One region of the Erwinia sp. PME.40.26/001 genome, then DNA from elsewhere that is predicted to be linked to it. Evidence: predicted binding sites of a transcription regulator. Region 1 holds the regulator's gene; the other holds the start of a gene.
What was found. The regulator sigma-54, encoded in region 1, starts transcription at its own class of promoters, with help from an activator protein. The targets are predictions, from matches to a motif close to GTTGGCACANNTTTCGCTNT.
Positions count from the first base shown of each region.

Region 1 (8,034 bases):
GGCGAATAAAAACGCCGACGGCACGCAGCGTATCTTCCTCAAGCTTGCCGTGCGGGATGGCAATGCCATTACCGATACCGGTACTTCCCATTCTCTCACGCGTCAGAATCGCTTCAAAAATTGTCTGATGCGGAAGGTTTAGCTGTTTAGCTGCCAGTTCGCTGATAATTTCCAGCGCCCGTTTTTTGCTCTGGCAATGCACGCCATTACGCGTACATGAGACGCTCAGCACGGAGCCCAGTTCCAGTTTCAAATCATTGTTCATCATAGTTTCACTTAACTTTTCACTGCCGCAGGCGAGTTATCCTCTTCCCCGTTTCGGAGTCAAGATTAACATGCTGTATTGATTAACGGCTCGTATTCCCGGAAGAATACGAGCCGATACCGCTTTCAGCTTAACCTTTAAAGGGGTGGCTGCTGAAAAACCATCAACGCATGGTGAATTTAGTGTTGTTTAAGCTTGTCTTTATGTTTATTTAACTGGCGAGTCAGCTTGTCAATCAGCCCGTCAATCGCCGCGTACATATCTTTATCTTCCGAGGTGGCGTGCAGCTCCCCACCGTTCACATGCAGCGTAGCATCTGCAATCTGTGTCACTTTCTCCACTTTCAGCACAATATAGACCTGATTAATGCGATCAAAATAATGTTCCAGTTTGGCAAACTTTTCAGTCAAAAATTCGCGCAGTGGTTCGGTGATTTCTACGTGTTGTCCAGTGATATTGAGCTGCATAGTGTCTTCCTTCTCAGTTCGTTCAGACCAGCTGTTTGCGCTGGTTTGATGGCGGGATGGATAAAGACTCTCGGTATTTTGCCACAGTGCGCCTTGCTACCATAATCCCCTGTTCGGAAAGCATGGAGGTCAGCTTGCTGTCGCTGAGTGGTTTGACGGGATTCTCCGCCGAGATTAACTTTTTCACCAGCGCACGGATAGCCGTGGATGAGGCTTCGCCTCCGCCCTCGGTGTTGACGTGACTGGAGAAAAAATACTTCAGTTCAAAGATGCCCCGTGGGCTGTGCAGATATTTCTGGGTGGTCACACGGGAAATCGTCGATTCATGCATTTCAACAGCACTGGCAATATCGGCCAGCACCATCGGGCGCATATGCTCTTCGCCCTGCTCAAAAAAGGCCTGCTGCTGCTCAACGATGCAGCGTGTCACTTTCAGCAGCGTGTCATTACGACTTTCCAGGCTTTTAATCAGCCATTTCGCTTCCTGCAGGTTACTGCGTATAAACTGCGAATCACTGTCGCTGCGTGAGCTGGAGCCTAACGACGCATAGTGCTGATTGATTTTCAGGCGCGGCACGCTGTCGGCATTGAGCTCAACGGTCCAGCGGTTACTGACTTTACGTACCAGCACATCCGGAATGACATACTCGGGTTCCTGAGTATTAATCGACTGCCCTGGACGCGGGTCAAGGGTCTGTATTACCTGCATAGCACCTTTGAGTACCTCTTCCTTAAGGCGGGTGACGCGCATCAGACTGCGGAAGTCATGATTCGCCAGCAGATCAAGATGCTCGCTGACAATCAGACGCGCTTCTTTCAGCAGGGGAACATCGGCCGCGAATTGTGACAGCTGAACCAGCAGGCAATCGCGTAAATCACGAGCGCAGACGCCGACCGGATCAAATCGCTGTACACGTTTCAGCACGGCTTCCACTTCGTCGATAGTCAGCTCATCGCTGCCCATACTTTCCAGAATTTCTTCCAGCGAGGCCGTCAGATACCCCGTATCGTCCACCGCATCCACAATCGAGGTCGCGATCGCCCGGTCAGTGTCGGTGAACGGCGTCAGTTCTACCTGCCACATCAGATAGTCCTGCAGTGTCTGGGTGGTTTCACCCTGATAGACGGGCAATTCATCATCGTGGTAATCCGTCCCGGTACCGGACGGGGTCCCTGCGGTATAAATTTCGTCCCAGGTGGCGTCCAGCGGCAGTTCTTCAGGCATGTCCTTCTGTTCCAGCGCTTCCCGGGTATCCAGCGCTTCAGTTTCCTGATATTCGCGGGTATCGACTTCTTCATGAATGTCGGTTTGTTCAAGCAACGGGTTACTTTCCAGCGCCAACTGAATTTCCTGCTGGAGCTCAAGCGTAGAGAGTTGCAGCAGGCGAATGGCCTGCTGCAACTGTGGCGTCATGGCAAGCTGTTGACTGAGCCTGAGTTGTAAACCTTGCTTCATGTTCAGAGTCTTAATTCCCCAGAAAACTTACCGAATGCAAACACCTTATCAGAGTCTGAACTCTTCTCCCAAATAGACACGCTTAACTTGTTCATCGGCCAGGATCGCTTCCGGGGTGCCGTGGGCGATCAAATGCCCCTGGCTAACGATATAGGCACGCTCACAGACTGCCAGCGTTTCACGGACGTTGTGGTCGGTGATCAGGACACCCAGCCCGCTGTCGCGCAGGTGTTCAATGATCTTTTTAATATCAATAACGGAAATCGGGTCAACACCGGCAAAGGGTTCATCCAGCAGGATGAACTTCGGATTAGCCGCCAGCGCGCGGGCAATCTCGACACGGCGGCGTTCACCGCCAGACAGCGCCTGACCCAGGCTGTCACGCAGGTGCTCGATATGGAACTCTTCCAGCAGCTCATTCGCACGATCTTCACGCTGTTCGCTGGTCAGGTCGTCACGGATCTGCAGCACCGCCATCAGGTTATCAAACACGCTCAGACGACGGAAAATGGAGGCTTCCTGTGGCAGATAGCCAATACCACGACGCGCGCGGGCGTGCAGCGGCAGAATACTGATGTCTTCATCATCGATGATAATGCGGCCGGCATCGCGGGGTACGATGCCAACGACCATATAAAACGTTGTGGTTTTACCTGCACCGTTTGGGCCAAGCAGACCCACGATTTCGCCAGACTTGACCTGCAGGCTGACATCTTCAACCACGCGACGGCCTTTGTAGGCCTTCGCCAGGTTTTCCGCTATTAAGGTTGCCATGTTCGTTAGTTACTCTTTTTCTGACCGTTTGACGGTGTGCCTTTGTCCTGCAGCTGTGACGGCACCAGTACGGTAGTGACACGCTTGCCGGAACTGCCAAAGGCCTGCATTTTTTGCTCTTTCACCAGATAGGTAATGCGATCGCCTTTAACATTACTGTCCAGCTGTTCCAGATAGGCGTCACCGGTTAACTCCACCAGGTCTTTGGCCAGCTCGTAATGCATTTTTTGCGCGTGGCCCTGGACGGGTTTACCGCTGTCCTGCATCTGATAGAACGTCGCCGGGTTGCCGTAGGCATCCACAATGGTTTTATTACTGTCGCCGCCCGGACGGGTCACCACGACTTTATCCGCCGTAATTTTAATCGTTCCCTGGGTCACAATGACTTTACCGGTAAAGGTGGCCACGTTGCCCTGCATGTCCAGCGCCTGATTTTCCGAGTCAACGTTGACCGGTTTTTCTGAGTCACCGGTCAGGGCAAAAGCCGGAACGCTCGCCGCGAACAGGAGGGTAGCAGTCAGTAATTTAAGGCTTTTGTTCATTTTGAATTTCATAAGATGTTTTGACCTTTTCAATCAACTCGGCAGTTTTCTTCCGTAAATTCCCACGCATCTTCATACCTGTAGAGTTAAAGCTGCGGCCATAAAGTGTGACCTGATCGTCAGAGGTAACATCCTGCGTCGTCAGGTTGATCTGAGCGTTATCCGTTTTGATACGCTCAAGCTGTGTGTCTTTTGTCAGGCTGTTCACTTCAACATGCCCGTAAAGATACAACATGCGATCGTTCGTCAGTTTGGCCTTATCCCCCCGGACCGACCAGGTGGGCACCTTATTCTCGTCGTACGTTGTCATTACCGGATTGTCGAACCAGCTCACTGCGTCGGCTGAGAAATAGGTCACTTTGTCTGAGACCAGCTTATAGCTCAGTGACCCCGCAGGGTTATAAACGACCGTATGTGAATTATCGCTCATATACGTCGGTTCATTGTTGCCATTGTTTACCGCGTCGTCATTGTCATCCGTCGCAGTCAGATTCCAGCCGATCAGCACAATGGCGATCAGTGCCAGAATCAGCGTTATCCAGCGTCTCGTTTTACTCATACAGACTGCCCTTTGGCCTCATCAAACTTACCCTGTGCAATCAACAGAAGATCGCAAATTTCCCGCACTGCACCACGGCCACCCGCAATCCGCGTCACATAGTCGGCGCGCGGAAGGAGAACGGGATGGGCGTCAGCAACGGTAACGCTCAGGCCGACTTCGGCCATAACTGGCCAGTCAATCAGGTCATCGCCGATATAGGCAACCTGTTCAGCACTGAGTGACAGTGTATCCAGAAGTTCACGGAAGGCCAAAAGCTTATCAGTCTGTCCCTGGTAAAGATGAGTAATCCCCAGTGTGGCACAGCGATCTTCCAGCAGTTTGGCTTTACGGCCGGTAATAATCGCCACCTCTATGTCGCTGGTTAGCAGGCAGCGGATACCGTAGCCATCACGGACGTTGAAGGCTTTCAGCTCTTCACCGCTGTTGCCCTGGTAAATCACGCCATCCGACATCACACCGTCCACATCGCAGATCAGCAGTTTGATTTTCTGCGCGCGGGAGATGACCTGCTGGCTAACCGGGCCGTAGCAGGTCGCTACGGTGGCTGATGAATCACTCATTGATCTCGACTTCCTTTGTTAAACAACGCCGGCCCGCAGCATGTCATGCATATGCACCACGCCCAGCAGAGTGTCGCCATCGGCGACCATCACGCAGGTAATATTCTTACTCTGCATCAGATTCAGTGCATCGACAGCCAGCGTATTGGGCCGGACGCGGATACCGCCCGGCGTCATGACACTTTCAATGCCGGCACGCTGGATATCGATGCCCATATCAAACACGCGGCGTAAATCCCCGTCGGTAAAGATGCCTTCGATTTTCATTAAATCGTTGCAGATTACCGTCATCCCCATGTTTTTACGTGTTATTTCCAGCAAGGCATCTCGCAGTGAGGCATCGCGACTCACATGCGGCATATCGCTACCGGAGTGCATGATATCATCAACGCGTAGCAGCAGCTTACGGCCCAGCGCACCGCCAGGGTGGGAGAGTGCGAAATCTTCCGGCGTAAAGCCCCGTGCTTTCAACAGTGCGACGGCCAGCGCATCCCCCATCACCAGGGTTGCCGTGGTGCTGGTGGTGGGGGCAAGGCCCAGCGGACAGGCTTCCTGCGGCACTTTAACACAGAGATGCACATCTGCTGCGCGGCCCATTGCACTTTCCGGCCGTCCCGTCATGCAGATCAACGTAACCCGCAGGCGTTTCAGCACCGGGATCAGGGCCAGAACTTCTGAAGACTCGCCGGAATTAGAGATGGCAATCACGACGTCACTGGGGCTCACCATCCCAAGATCGCCGTGGCTGGCTTCCGCAGGATGAACAAAGAAAGCCGGGCTACCGGTGCTGGCGAAGGTGGCAGCGATCTTCTTCCCCACATGCCCGGATTTACCCATTCCCATCACGACCACTTTACCGGAACAGTGATAGATCAGTTCGCAAGCGCGGGTGAAGTCATCATTGATGTACTGGTCGAGCTGCTCCAGCCCTTCACGTTCAATTCGCAGTACTTCTTTCCCGGCCTGTTGAAAGTCAAAGTCGGGATGGGCAGTGATATGCGCCATAATTCTCCAGTCCTTTTACCAGAAGGTCACTGAGGGGAAGCCATACAGCATTCCTACCCAGACGATAAATCCGCACAGCAACAACGCGCCAGCCAGCCGACCAATGCGGCGACTGCGCTGCAAACAGATCAGTGTGAACACAGCACTGACACCGAGCATCACCCAGTAGTCACGGGCAAAGATAGCGGTGTCGAGCGTACCGGGGTGGATTAGCGCCGGGAGACCCAGCACAATCGCGGTATTATAGATGTTAGAACCAATCAGGTTACCGATGGCGATATCATCTTCACCTTTTAATGCTCCGGCGATGACGGTGGCCAGTTCAGGCAGGCTGGTGCCTACCGAAATGATCGTCAGACCAATCACCAGCTCACTGACGCCAAAATAGTCAGCGATGACCGTTGCGTTATCGATCACCATGCGCGTGGACATCGGCAGCACAATCAGCGCCACCGCCAGCCACAGGAAAGCAACGGTATTGCCCACCTCGTCACGGGGCAGTTCGGCAAGTTGCTCACGCGTCAGCGAATCATTGTTATCGCGTTCAGCCCGGCGGGCAATCTTGATAATAAACCACAGATAGAGTGCCGCGATGGCGATCAGGGCCAGACCATCATTGCGGCTCAGTTCATTATCGAACAGCGTGACGCCGCACAACAGGGTAACCAGCAGCATCAGCGGCAGTTCACGACGCACCAGGTTCGAATGTACGCTTAACGGGTGAAGCAGTGCTGCGCCTCCCAGAATCAGCAAAATATTGGTAATATTCGATCCCATCGCGGTACCGACAGCAATATCCATCTGCCCGTGCGAGGCGGCAGAGAAAGAGACGATCAGTTCAGGCAGCGAAGTGCCGATTCCGACGACGGTCATCCCGATGATCAGCGGCGGGATACCGACAGCACGACACAAAATAGCGGCGCTAAACACCAGACGATCGGCTCCATAAACCAGTAAGACTAAACCGATAATCAGTAGTGCTGTAGCGACGAGCATGAAGTGTCCTTTTAATGAGGTATTATCGTCAAAGGCGGCTAGCGGCAACGACGTCAGGCAAGGTCATTTTAGTGGCCATGATTTTGACGATCTCAGGACAAAAAGTAAAACTTATGCCAGCTTTAGCTACGCAACAGAGGTAAGTTTCTGTAAAAATGCCCGGTCCGAGGGTTAATACGTTACCATCGGGAGTAAATTAATCGTCTTAGAATAGAGGTCGAGGTAACTATGAGCCAGACGGAGATGAATCTGGTGGATGTCCAGGGGGTGAGTTTTTCCCGTGGCAACCGGCTGATTTTCGATAACATCTCGCTTACGGTGCCCAAAGGAAAAGTGACCGCTATCATGGGGCCCTCCGGCATTGGTAAAACCACGTTGCTGCGTCTGATTGGTGGTCAAATCCCGCCAGATAGTGGCCAGATCTGGTTTAACGGTGAGAATATACCTACGCTGTCCCGTTCGCGGCTTTATGAGGCGCGAAAAAAAATGAGCATGCTGTTCCAGTCAGGAGCCTTGTTTACCGATTTAACGGTATTTGACAACGTAGCATGGCCGTTACGGGAACATTCCAAATTACCGCTGCCGTTGTTGAACAGCACGGTGATGATGAAGCTGGAAGCCGTTGGGTTGCGGGGGGCGGCAAATCTTAAGCCCTCCGAGCTGTCAGGGGGGATGGCGCGGCGTGCTGCGCTGGCGCGTGCTATCGCGCTGGAACCCGACCTCATCATGTTCGACGAGCCGTTCGTCGGGCAGGATCCCATTACTATGGGCGTACTGGTCAAATTAATCGATGAGCTGAATCACGCTTTAGGCGTGACCTGTATTGTCGTTTCCCACGACGTGCCTGAAGTGCTCAGTATTGCTGACTACGCGTATATCATTGCCGATCAAAAAGTGATTGCGCAGGGTACCGCGCCAGAATTACGTGAAAATAATGATGCCCGTGTTCGACAGTTTATTGATGGCATTGCCGATGGGCCAGTGCCGTTCCGCTTCCCGGCAGGGGATTATCTGCAAGATTTGGTCGGCTCAGGGAGGGTGAAAGACTGATGTTTTTACGCGCACTGGCATCACTAGGGCGACAAGGGATTAACACCTGCGCCTCCTTCGGCCGTGCAGGGCTAATGTTATTCCATGCGTTATTTGGCATTCCCCGCTTTCGTAAACATACGCCGTTACTGATAAAACAGTTATATAGCGTTGGCGTACTGTCATTACTTATTGTCCTGGTTTCAGGGTTGTTCATCGGTATGGTGTTGGGTCTGCAAGGTTATCTGGTATTGAAAACCTACAGTGCTGAAACCAGCCTGGGAATGATGGTGGCGATCTCCCTGCTGCGCGAACTGGGACCGGTGGTCACCGCGCTACTGTTCGCCGGGCGTGCCGGGTCGGCGCTGACCGCTGAAA
Region 1 covers NZ_JBVHNP010000002.1:58,859-66,892, forward strand. Annotated here, with positions in the region: gene ptsN (PTS IIA-like nitrogen regulatory protein PtsN) at 1-268, opposite strand, end outside; gene hpf (ribosome hibernation promoting factor) at 445-732, opposite strand; gene rpoN (RNA polymerase factor sigma-54) at 755-2,188, opposite strand; gene lptB (LPS export ABC transporter ATP-binding protein) at 2,237-2,962, opposite strand; gene lptA (lipopolysaccharide ABC transporter substrate-binding protein LptA) at 2,968-3,516, opposite strand; gene lptC (LPS export ABC transporter periplasmic protein LptC) at 3,488-4,063, opposite strand; gene kdsC (3-deoxy-manno-octulosonate-8-phosphatase KdsC) at 4,060-4,626, opposite strand; gene kdsD (arabinose-5-phosphate isomerase KdsD) at 4,645-5,631, opposite strand; gene ACZ3HG_RS07815 (calcium/sodium antiporter) at 5,647-6,627, opposite strand; gene mlaF (phospholipid ABC transporter ATP-binding protein MlaF) at 6,856-7,677, shown strand; gene mlaE (lipid asymmetry maintenance ABC transporter permease subunit MlaE) at 7,677-8,034, shown strand, end outside.

Region 2 (8,034 bases), on a different contig from region 1:
GCAACGCAACGTTATCCCGATCGCCCTCTGTCGCTGTATCTGCATATTCCGTTTTGCCACCGACTCTGTTACTTCTGCGGCTGTAATAAGCAGGTGACGCGCCAGCAGCATAAGGCAGATGAGTATCTGGATGTGCTGGTGCAGGAAATTGCCGAGCGTGCGCCGCTGTTCCGCCAGCGTACGGTGAGTCAGATGCACTGGGGCGGCGGTACGCCGACGTTTCTCAACCCGGCTCAAATCGGCCGCCTGATGGCCTGCCTGCGCCAGCATTTTCACTTTGCCACGGACGCTGAAATCTCGATTGAAGTCGATCCGCGAGAAATTGAACTCAACGTGCTCAACCATCTGCGTGCAGAAGGCTTCAACCGCCTGAGCATGGGGGTACAGGATTTCAATAAGCAGGTGCAGGAGAAAGTGAATCGCGTACAGGATGAGGCGATGATCTTTGCTCTGATGGCCCGGGCGCGTGAGCTGGGCTTTGCCTCCACCAATATTGATCTGATTTACGGCTTGCCCCTGCAGACGGCAGAGAGCTTTGCCTTTACCCTGCAAAAGGTCGTTGAGCTTGATCCTGACCGCCTCAGCGTTTTTAACTATGCCCATATGCCGGCGCTCTTTCCGGCCCAGCGTAAAATTAAGGATGAAGACCTGCCCGACGCCCGGGAAAAACTGGATATTTTACGGCAAACCATCGCCACGCTGACGGCACAGGGGTATCAGTTTATTGGTATGGACCATTTTGCCCGCCGTGACGACGAACTGGCGATGGCACAGCGCGCGGGCGAGTTGCATCGTAATTTCCAGGGCTACACCACGCAGGGCGACAGCGACCTGCTGGGCATGGGCGTGTCTGCCATTAGTATGATCGGGGACACTTACGCGCAGAATCAGAAAGCGTTGAAGCACTATTATGCGGATATCCGGGCAAAAAAAACGGCCCTGTGGCGCGGTCTGCAGCTTAGCGAGGATGACTGCCTGCGTCGTGACGTGATTAAAAGTCTGATCTGCAATTTTGCGCTGTCCTTCAGCGAGATTGAAGCCCGTTATAGCATCGATTTCCGCCGGTATTTTGCCGCCGATCTTTCAGCGCTGCTGCCTCTGATTGAGGACGGGCTGGTGGAATACCAAGATAATGGCCTTGTGGTCACTGCTAAGGGACGATTGCTGATAAGAAACATCTGTATGTGCTTTGATCGCTACCTGCGGGAGAAAGCGTCTGGTGCGCAATTCTCACGGGTGATCTGACTGGTGGGTGTGAAGGAAACAACAGGTCGGCCCCTGCGGCGATCTCACGGGTAGTGACCTGCGGGGATGTTGCAGGGGCGGACCTTTTTTCCGATCCGCCCGGATGACGTACCTGACGGTTATTCCATTCCCAGCTCTTTCAACTTACGGGTCAGCGTATTCCTTCCCCAGCCCAGCAGACGCGCGGCTTCCTGCTTATGGCCCTGAGTATGACGCAGGGCGGTGGTGAGCAGGGTCCGCTCCATCTCTGGCTGGGCTTCTGACAGCAGGTTTTGATGACCGGAACGCAGCGCACGGTCTGCCCACTGTGCCAGCAGCGTTGCCCAGCTGTCCGGTAGGGACTGTACCGGGTTTTCCGGGGTCGAGGTTTCAAACAGCTCCGGCGGCAGATCCTGAATCAGTACTTCCTGTCCGGCGGCCATCACGGTCAGCCAGCGGCAGGTATTCTCCAGCTGACGAACGTTACCGGACCAGTGCAGACGCGTCAGTGCGGTTTCTGTTTCCGGATGCAGAATTTTGGCCTCCACACCCAGTTCACGTGCGGCGACCTGGAGGAAATAGCGCGCCAGACGTGGAATATCTTCCCGACGCTCGCGCAGCGGGGGCAGATGCACGCGGATCACGTTCAGGCGGTGAAAGAGATCCTCACGGAATTTTCCTTCATGCACGCGCAGCTCAAGGTTCTGATGGGTGGCGGCAATAATACGCACATCCACCTTCACCGGGGCGTAGCCGCCGACGCGATAGAACTGGCCATCGGCCAGCACGCGCAGCAGGCGGGTCTGCACATCCAGTGGCATATCGCCAATTTCATCCAGGAACAGCGTGCCGCCGTCGGCCTGCTCAAAGCGTCCCTGACGGATCTGACTGGCACCGGTAAAAGCCCCTTTTTCATGACCAAACAGTTCGGACTCGATCAGGTCTTTGGGGATCGCGGCCATATTCAGGGCGATAAACGGCGCTTTGGCGCGCGGACTGTGCCGGTGCAGCGCGTGGGCCACCAGTTCTTTACCGGTACCCGACTCGCCGTTGATCAGTACGCTGATCGACGAGCGCGACAGGCGACCGATAATACGGAACACATCCTGCATCGCCGGGGCTTCACCGATAATATCCGTGGTAGGGCCACTCACCGGTTGATTACGCGGCTGCTGCTGTTCCTGGTAGTGACTGATGGCACGTTCAACCAGCGCCACCGCTTCATCAATATCGAAAGGCTTGGGCAGATAATCAAAGGCGCCCTGCTGATAGGCGCTCACAGCGGCATCCAGGTCGGAGTGCGCGGTCATAATGATGACCGGCAGCATCGGGTGTCGCTGCTTGATCTGCTTCAGCAGAGCCAGACCATCCATCCCGGGCATGCGAATATCTGACAGTAAAACGTCCGGGGTTTTGCTCGCAAGCGCTTCCAGCACCTCACTGGCGCTGTCAAACGTTGCACAGGTTAAACCGGCTCCAGTGAGCGCGCGTTCAAGCACCCAGCGGATGGAGCTGTCGTCATCGACGATCCAAACTATCCCTCGTTGCATAGAAACCTCACTGGCGAATAGGCAGGTAAATCGAGAATTCAGTGTGTCCAGGCCAGCTGTGGAACTCTATTTTTCCCGAATGCTGATCGATCAGGCTGCGGGCTATGGATAATCCCAGCCCGGTTCCGCCCTCGCGGCCGCTCACCATCGGATAAAATAGCGTGTCCTGCAGCTGTGCCGGAATGCCGGGGCCGTCATCCTCAATATCGATGCGCGCCACCAGGCGATAGCGTGTGCCGTGCAGCGTAAGCTGGAACGCCGTCCGGGTTCGTAAAATAATGGTGCCACCTGCCTCACCCAACGCCTGCAGGGCATTGCGTACGACATTCAACAGGACTTGCTCTATCTGGTCGGGATCGTGCGGCAGCTCCGGCAGGCTTGGGTCGTAATCACGAACCAGCGACACATTGTCGGGCAGCTCCATCGACACCAGATTGACCACCCGTTCCGCGACCTGATGGATGCTCTGTGTCACATGCATCCCCGGCTGTTGCGGGCCCAGCAGGCGATCGACCAGATTGCGCAGGCGGTCGGCCTGTTCAATGATGACCTTGGTGTATTCCGTTAACGCCGGGTCGGGAAGCGCTTTGGCCAGCAGCTGCGCTGCGCCACGTAACCCCCCCAGCGGGTTTTTAATTTCATGAGCCAGACCGCGCACTAAATCACGCGCGGCGACCTGCTGCGCATGTTGAAGCTGCTCCTGACTGAGACGGCGCTGATTGTCCATCGGTGCCATTTCCAGCAGAACAAGTCCATCGGGCAGACGCTGTGCAGTCAGCGACATCACGTGCGCCCGGCTGTCGACCACCAGGGTGACTTCGCTGTCGGTAAAGCCTTGTCCTGCGTCCAGACTTTCGAGCATGACCTCAATATTCAGGGAAAAATACCCCATTAACTCCGGCAGGGGAGTACCAAACAGCTTGCGGGAACTTTGAGCCAGCAACTGCTGTGCAGCGGGGTTGGCGTAATGGACCACCAACTCACTATCAACCAGCAAAATACTGTTGATCAGTGAATTAAGGATCTGCCCAGCATCGGGCGGCGTGCCGGTAGCCATACAGCGTTCTCCTGAGGAATTTTTGCACCAATTTAGTGCATTATAGCCATATAACCCGAAAATCATCCCGTAAACAGGGAATTTGCGGTGAAAAAAGCCCATCCTGAGATGGGCTGAAAGTTTCCACGGCAACAAAACCCCGGACGCCTTTCACGTCGCAGCGTGATGGGCTCCCTCCGTTACCCGAATGGCCTGGTCTTACCCGGCACATCGGGATTCCTTTGGCCGCCTTACTGCAACGTAAAGGGCACCGGGCTTACTTCAAACTTAAGGCGATGTTAAACGCTGTAATACAGTTCGAACTCAACCGGATGCGGTGTCATACGAACACGGTCCATTTCAGCTTTACGCAGTTCAATGTACGCTTCGATTGCATCGTCAGTGAACACGCCACCACGGGTCAGGAACTCGCGGTCTTCGTTCAGGGCCGCCAGGGCTTCGTCCAGAGAACCTGCCACTTTTGGGATCTCGGCTTCTTCTTCCGGTGGCAGGTCGTACAGGTTTTTATCCATGGCATCGCCAGGGTGGATCTTGTTGATGATGCCGTCCAGGCCAGCCATCAGCAGTGCAGCGAAGCACAGGTATGGGTTTGCCGCCGGGTCAGGGAAGCGCGCTTCAATACGACGGGCTTTCGGGCTGGCAACCACTGGGATACGGATAGACGCAGAGCGGTTACGGGCAGAGTAAGCCAGCATTACTGGTGCTTCATAGCCCGGGACCAGACGCTTGTAAGAGTTGGTGGTCGGGTTGGCCAGGGCGTTGATGGCTTTAGCATGTTTGATCACACCGCCGATGTAGAACAGAGCCATTTCAGACAGGCCGCCGTATTTGTCGCCAGCGAACAGGTTAGTGCCGCCTTTTGACAGAGACATATGGCAGTGCATACCAGAGCCGTTATCGCCAAACATCGGTTTTGGCATAAAGGTCGCTGTTTTGCCGTAAGCGTGAGCAACGTTGTGGACGACATATTTGTAGATCTGAATTTCGTCAGCTTTTTTGGTCATGGTGTTGAAGCGGGTAGCCACTTCGTTCTGACCGGCCGTGGCCACTTCGTGGTGGTGAGCTTCAACCACCAGACCCATCTGCTCCATGGTCAGACACATGGCAGAACGGATGTCCTGCGCGGAGTCAACTGGTGGCACCGGGAAGTAGCCGCCTTTCAGACCTGGACGGTGGCCTTTGTTGCCGCCTTCGTACTCTTTACCGGAGTTCCAGTAAGCTTCGATATCATCGATAGCGACGTGAGAACCGGACGTGCTGCTGCCGAAACGGATGTCATCAAACAGGAAGAACTCTGGCTCTGGCCCAAACAGAACGGTGTCTGCAATGCCGGAAGAGCGCAGGAAATCTTCAGCACGTTTGGCGATGGAACGTGGGTCACGATCGTAGCCCTGCATGGTGCCTGGCTCGAGGATGTCACAACGGATGATCAGGGTAGAATCTGCAAAGAACGGGTCAATGACCGCCGTGGTAGCGTCAGGCATCAGAACCATGTCGGATTCGTTGATACCTTTCCAGCCACCAATGGAGGAGCCGTCAAACATTTTGCCTTCTTCGAAGAAGTCAGCATTAACCTGATGAGCGGGGATAGTCACGTGCTGCTCTTTACCTTTGGTGTCAGTAAAACGCAGGTCAACAAATTTGACTTCATGCTCGTTCATCATCGACAGAACGTGTTCAGCGGACATACTTAACTCTCCTGGATTTTGTCATTGTCGTCGTGACAGTGAACTTCACGGGTGCGCTTTGCGTTTCAGGGCGCTTACTCCGATAATAAAGATCTCTGCCGCGCTATCAACCGTTGTGGAAACTGGCGTTTTTCGCTTAAAGAGTAATTGCGAAATCTATGCCAACTTTTTTATTTCATGAAAAAAGCGCTATGATGCACCCTCTCGTGAAACGGGGACTGCACCACAATGGAAGTCGCGCACCATTTTGGTGCTATTGAGTGATTAATGGGCACTGTTTTGGTGCAATTTTTCGTCACAGTGCAATCTTTGCACTGAAAATGGCTATAAAAGCAATCCGGACAGTTATCTTTATATGAAATATGTGATCCTGTTCAGTCCTTCGATTAATCCGTGTACAATAGCGCGCTATTTCTAAATGCCTGAGGCAAAGCTGTGATCGAAAATTTGCGTAACATCGCCATTATTGCCCACGTTGACCATGGTAAAACTACCCTGGTTGATAAGTTGCTGCAGCAGTCCGGGACCTTTGATGCCCGCACCGAAGCAACCGAACGCGTAATGGACTCCAACGATTTGGAGAAAGAGCGTGGGATTACCATCCTCGCAAAAAACACCGCCATTAAATGGAATGACTACCGCATCAACATCGTGGATACCCCAGGACACGCCGACTTCGGCGGTGAGGTAGAGCGTGTGATGTCTATGGTCGACTCGGTGCTGCTGGTTGTGGATGCAATGGATGGCCCGATGCCGCAAACCCGTTTCGTGACCAAAAAAGCGTTTGCTAATGGTCTGAAGCCGATCGTGGTAATTAACAAAGTTGACCGCCCTGGCGCGCGTCCTGACTGGGTTGTTGATCAGGTCTTCGACCTGTTCGTTAACCTTGATGCGACCGATGAGCAGCTCGACTTCCCGGTGATCTATGCGTCTGCCCTGAACGGCATCGCAGGTCTGGATCACAACGATATGGCGGAAGACATGACCCCGCTGTACGAAGCGATTGTTCAGCACGTATCACCACCACAGGTTGAACTGGAAGCCCCGCTGCAGATGCAAATCTCTCAGCTGGACTACAACAACTACCTGGGTGTTATCGGTATCGGCCGTATCAAACGCGGTAAAGTTCGCCCTAACCAGCAGATCACTGTGATCAACAGCGAAGGCAAAACCCGTAACGCGAAAGTCGGTAAAGTTCTGACCCATATGGGCCTGGAGCGTATCGAAGCCACTGAAGCGGAAGCTGGCGATATCATCGCTATCACCGGTCTGGGCGAGCTGAACATCTCTGACACTATCTGCGACCCGCAGAATGTGGAAGCGCTGCCAGCCCTGAGCGTTGATGAACCGACCGTAACCATGTTCTTCTGCGTTAACACCTCTCCGTTCTGCGGTAAAGAAGGCAAGTATGTGACGTCACGTCAGATTCTTGATCGTCTGAACAAAGAACTGGTGCATAACGTGGCACTGCGTGTTGAAGAAACCCCAGATGCTGACGCCTTCCGCGTATCAGGTCGTGGTGAGCTTCACCTGTCAGTACTGATTGAAAACATGCGTCGTGAAGGTTTCGAGCTGGCGGTTTCCCGTCCTAAAGTTATCTTCCGTGAGTTCGAAGGCCGTAAGCAAGAGCCATTCGAAAACGTGACCCTCGACATCGAAGAACAGCATCAGGGTTCTGTGATGCAGGCGATGGGTGAGCGTAAAGGTGACATGAAAAACATGGATCCGGATGGCAAAGGCCGTGTGCGTCTCGACTACGAGATCCCAAGCCGTGGTCTGATTGGTTTCCGTAACGAATTCATGACCATGACGTCCGGTACCGGTCTGCTGTACTCCACCTTCAGCCACTACGACGACGTGCGTCAGGGCGAAGTGGGCCAGCGTCAGAACGGCGTACTGATCTCTAACGGCCAGGGTAAAGCGGTAGCGTTCGCCCTGTTCAGCCTGCAGGATCGCGGTAAGCTGTTCCTCGGCCACGGTGCTGAAGTGTATGAAGGCCAGATCATCGGTATTCACTCACGTTCAAACGACCTGACCGTAAACTGCCTGACCGGTAAGAAGCTGACCAACATGCGTGCTTCCGGTACGGATGAAGCCACTACGCTGGTTCCGCCACAGAAGATGACCCTTGAGCAGGCGCTTGAGTTCATTGATGATGACGAACTGGTCGAAGTGACGCCACAGTCGGTGCGTATCCGTAAACGTCACCTGACTGAAAACGACCGTAAGCGCGCAAGCCGCGGTCCAAAAGAAGCGTAATCACGCTTGCTCAGGGCCGGAGTTTTCTCCGGCCCTGTCCTTCCTGCTTCATCTTCCCCGCAGTTTTCAAAGCCCTCACCTGTTCAGTCTTCCAATTTACCGCTAGAGTGAATAACTCACCGGAACAAAAGGAGATGGCCATGCTGTATATCTTTGATTTAGGTAACGTCATTGTTGATATTGATTTCAACCGGGTTCTCGGTGTCTGGAGCGATCTGAGCCGCGTACCGTTAGCGACCCTGCAAAGCCGGTTCAA
Region 2 covers NZ_JBVHNP010000009.1:8,625-16,658, forward strand. Annotated here, with positions in the region: gene hemN (oxygen-independent coproporphyrinogen III oxidase) at 1-1,245, shown strand, start outside; gene glnG (nitrogen regulation protein NR(I)) at 1,365-2,774, opposite strand; gene glnL (nitrogen regulation protein NR(II)) at 2,782-3,831, opposite strand; gene glnA (glutamate--ammonia ligase) at 4,110-5,519, opposite strand; gene typA (ribosome-dependent GTPase TypA) at 5,955-7,778, shown strand; gene yihX (glucose-1-phosphatase) at 7,919-8,034, shown strand, end outside.
Region 2: the regulator sigma-54 is predicted to act here: its motif matches at 5,666-5,685, upstream of glnA (glutamate--ammonia ligase).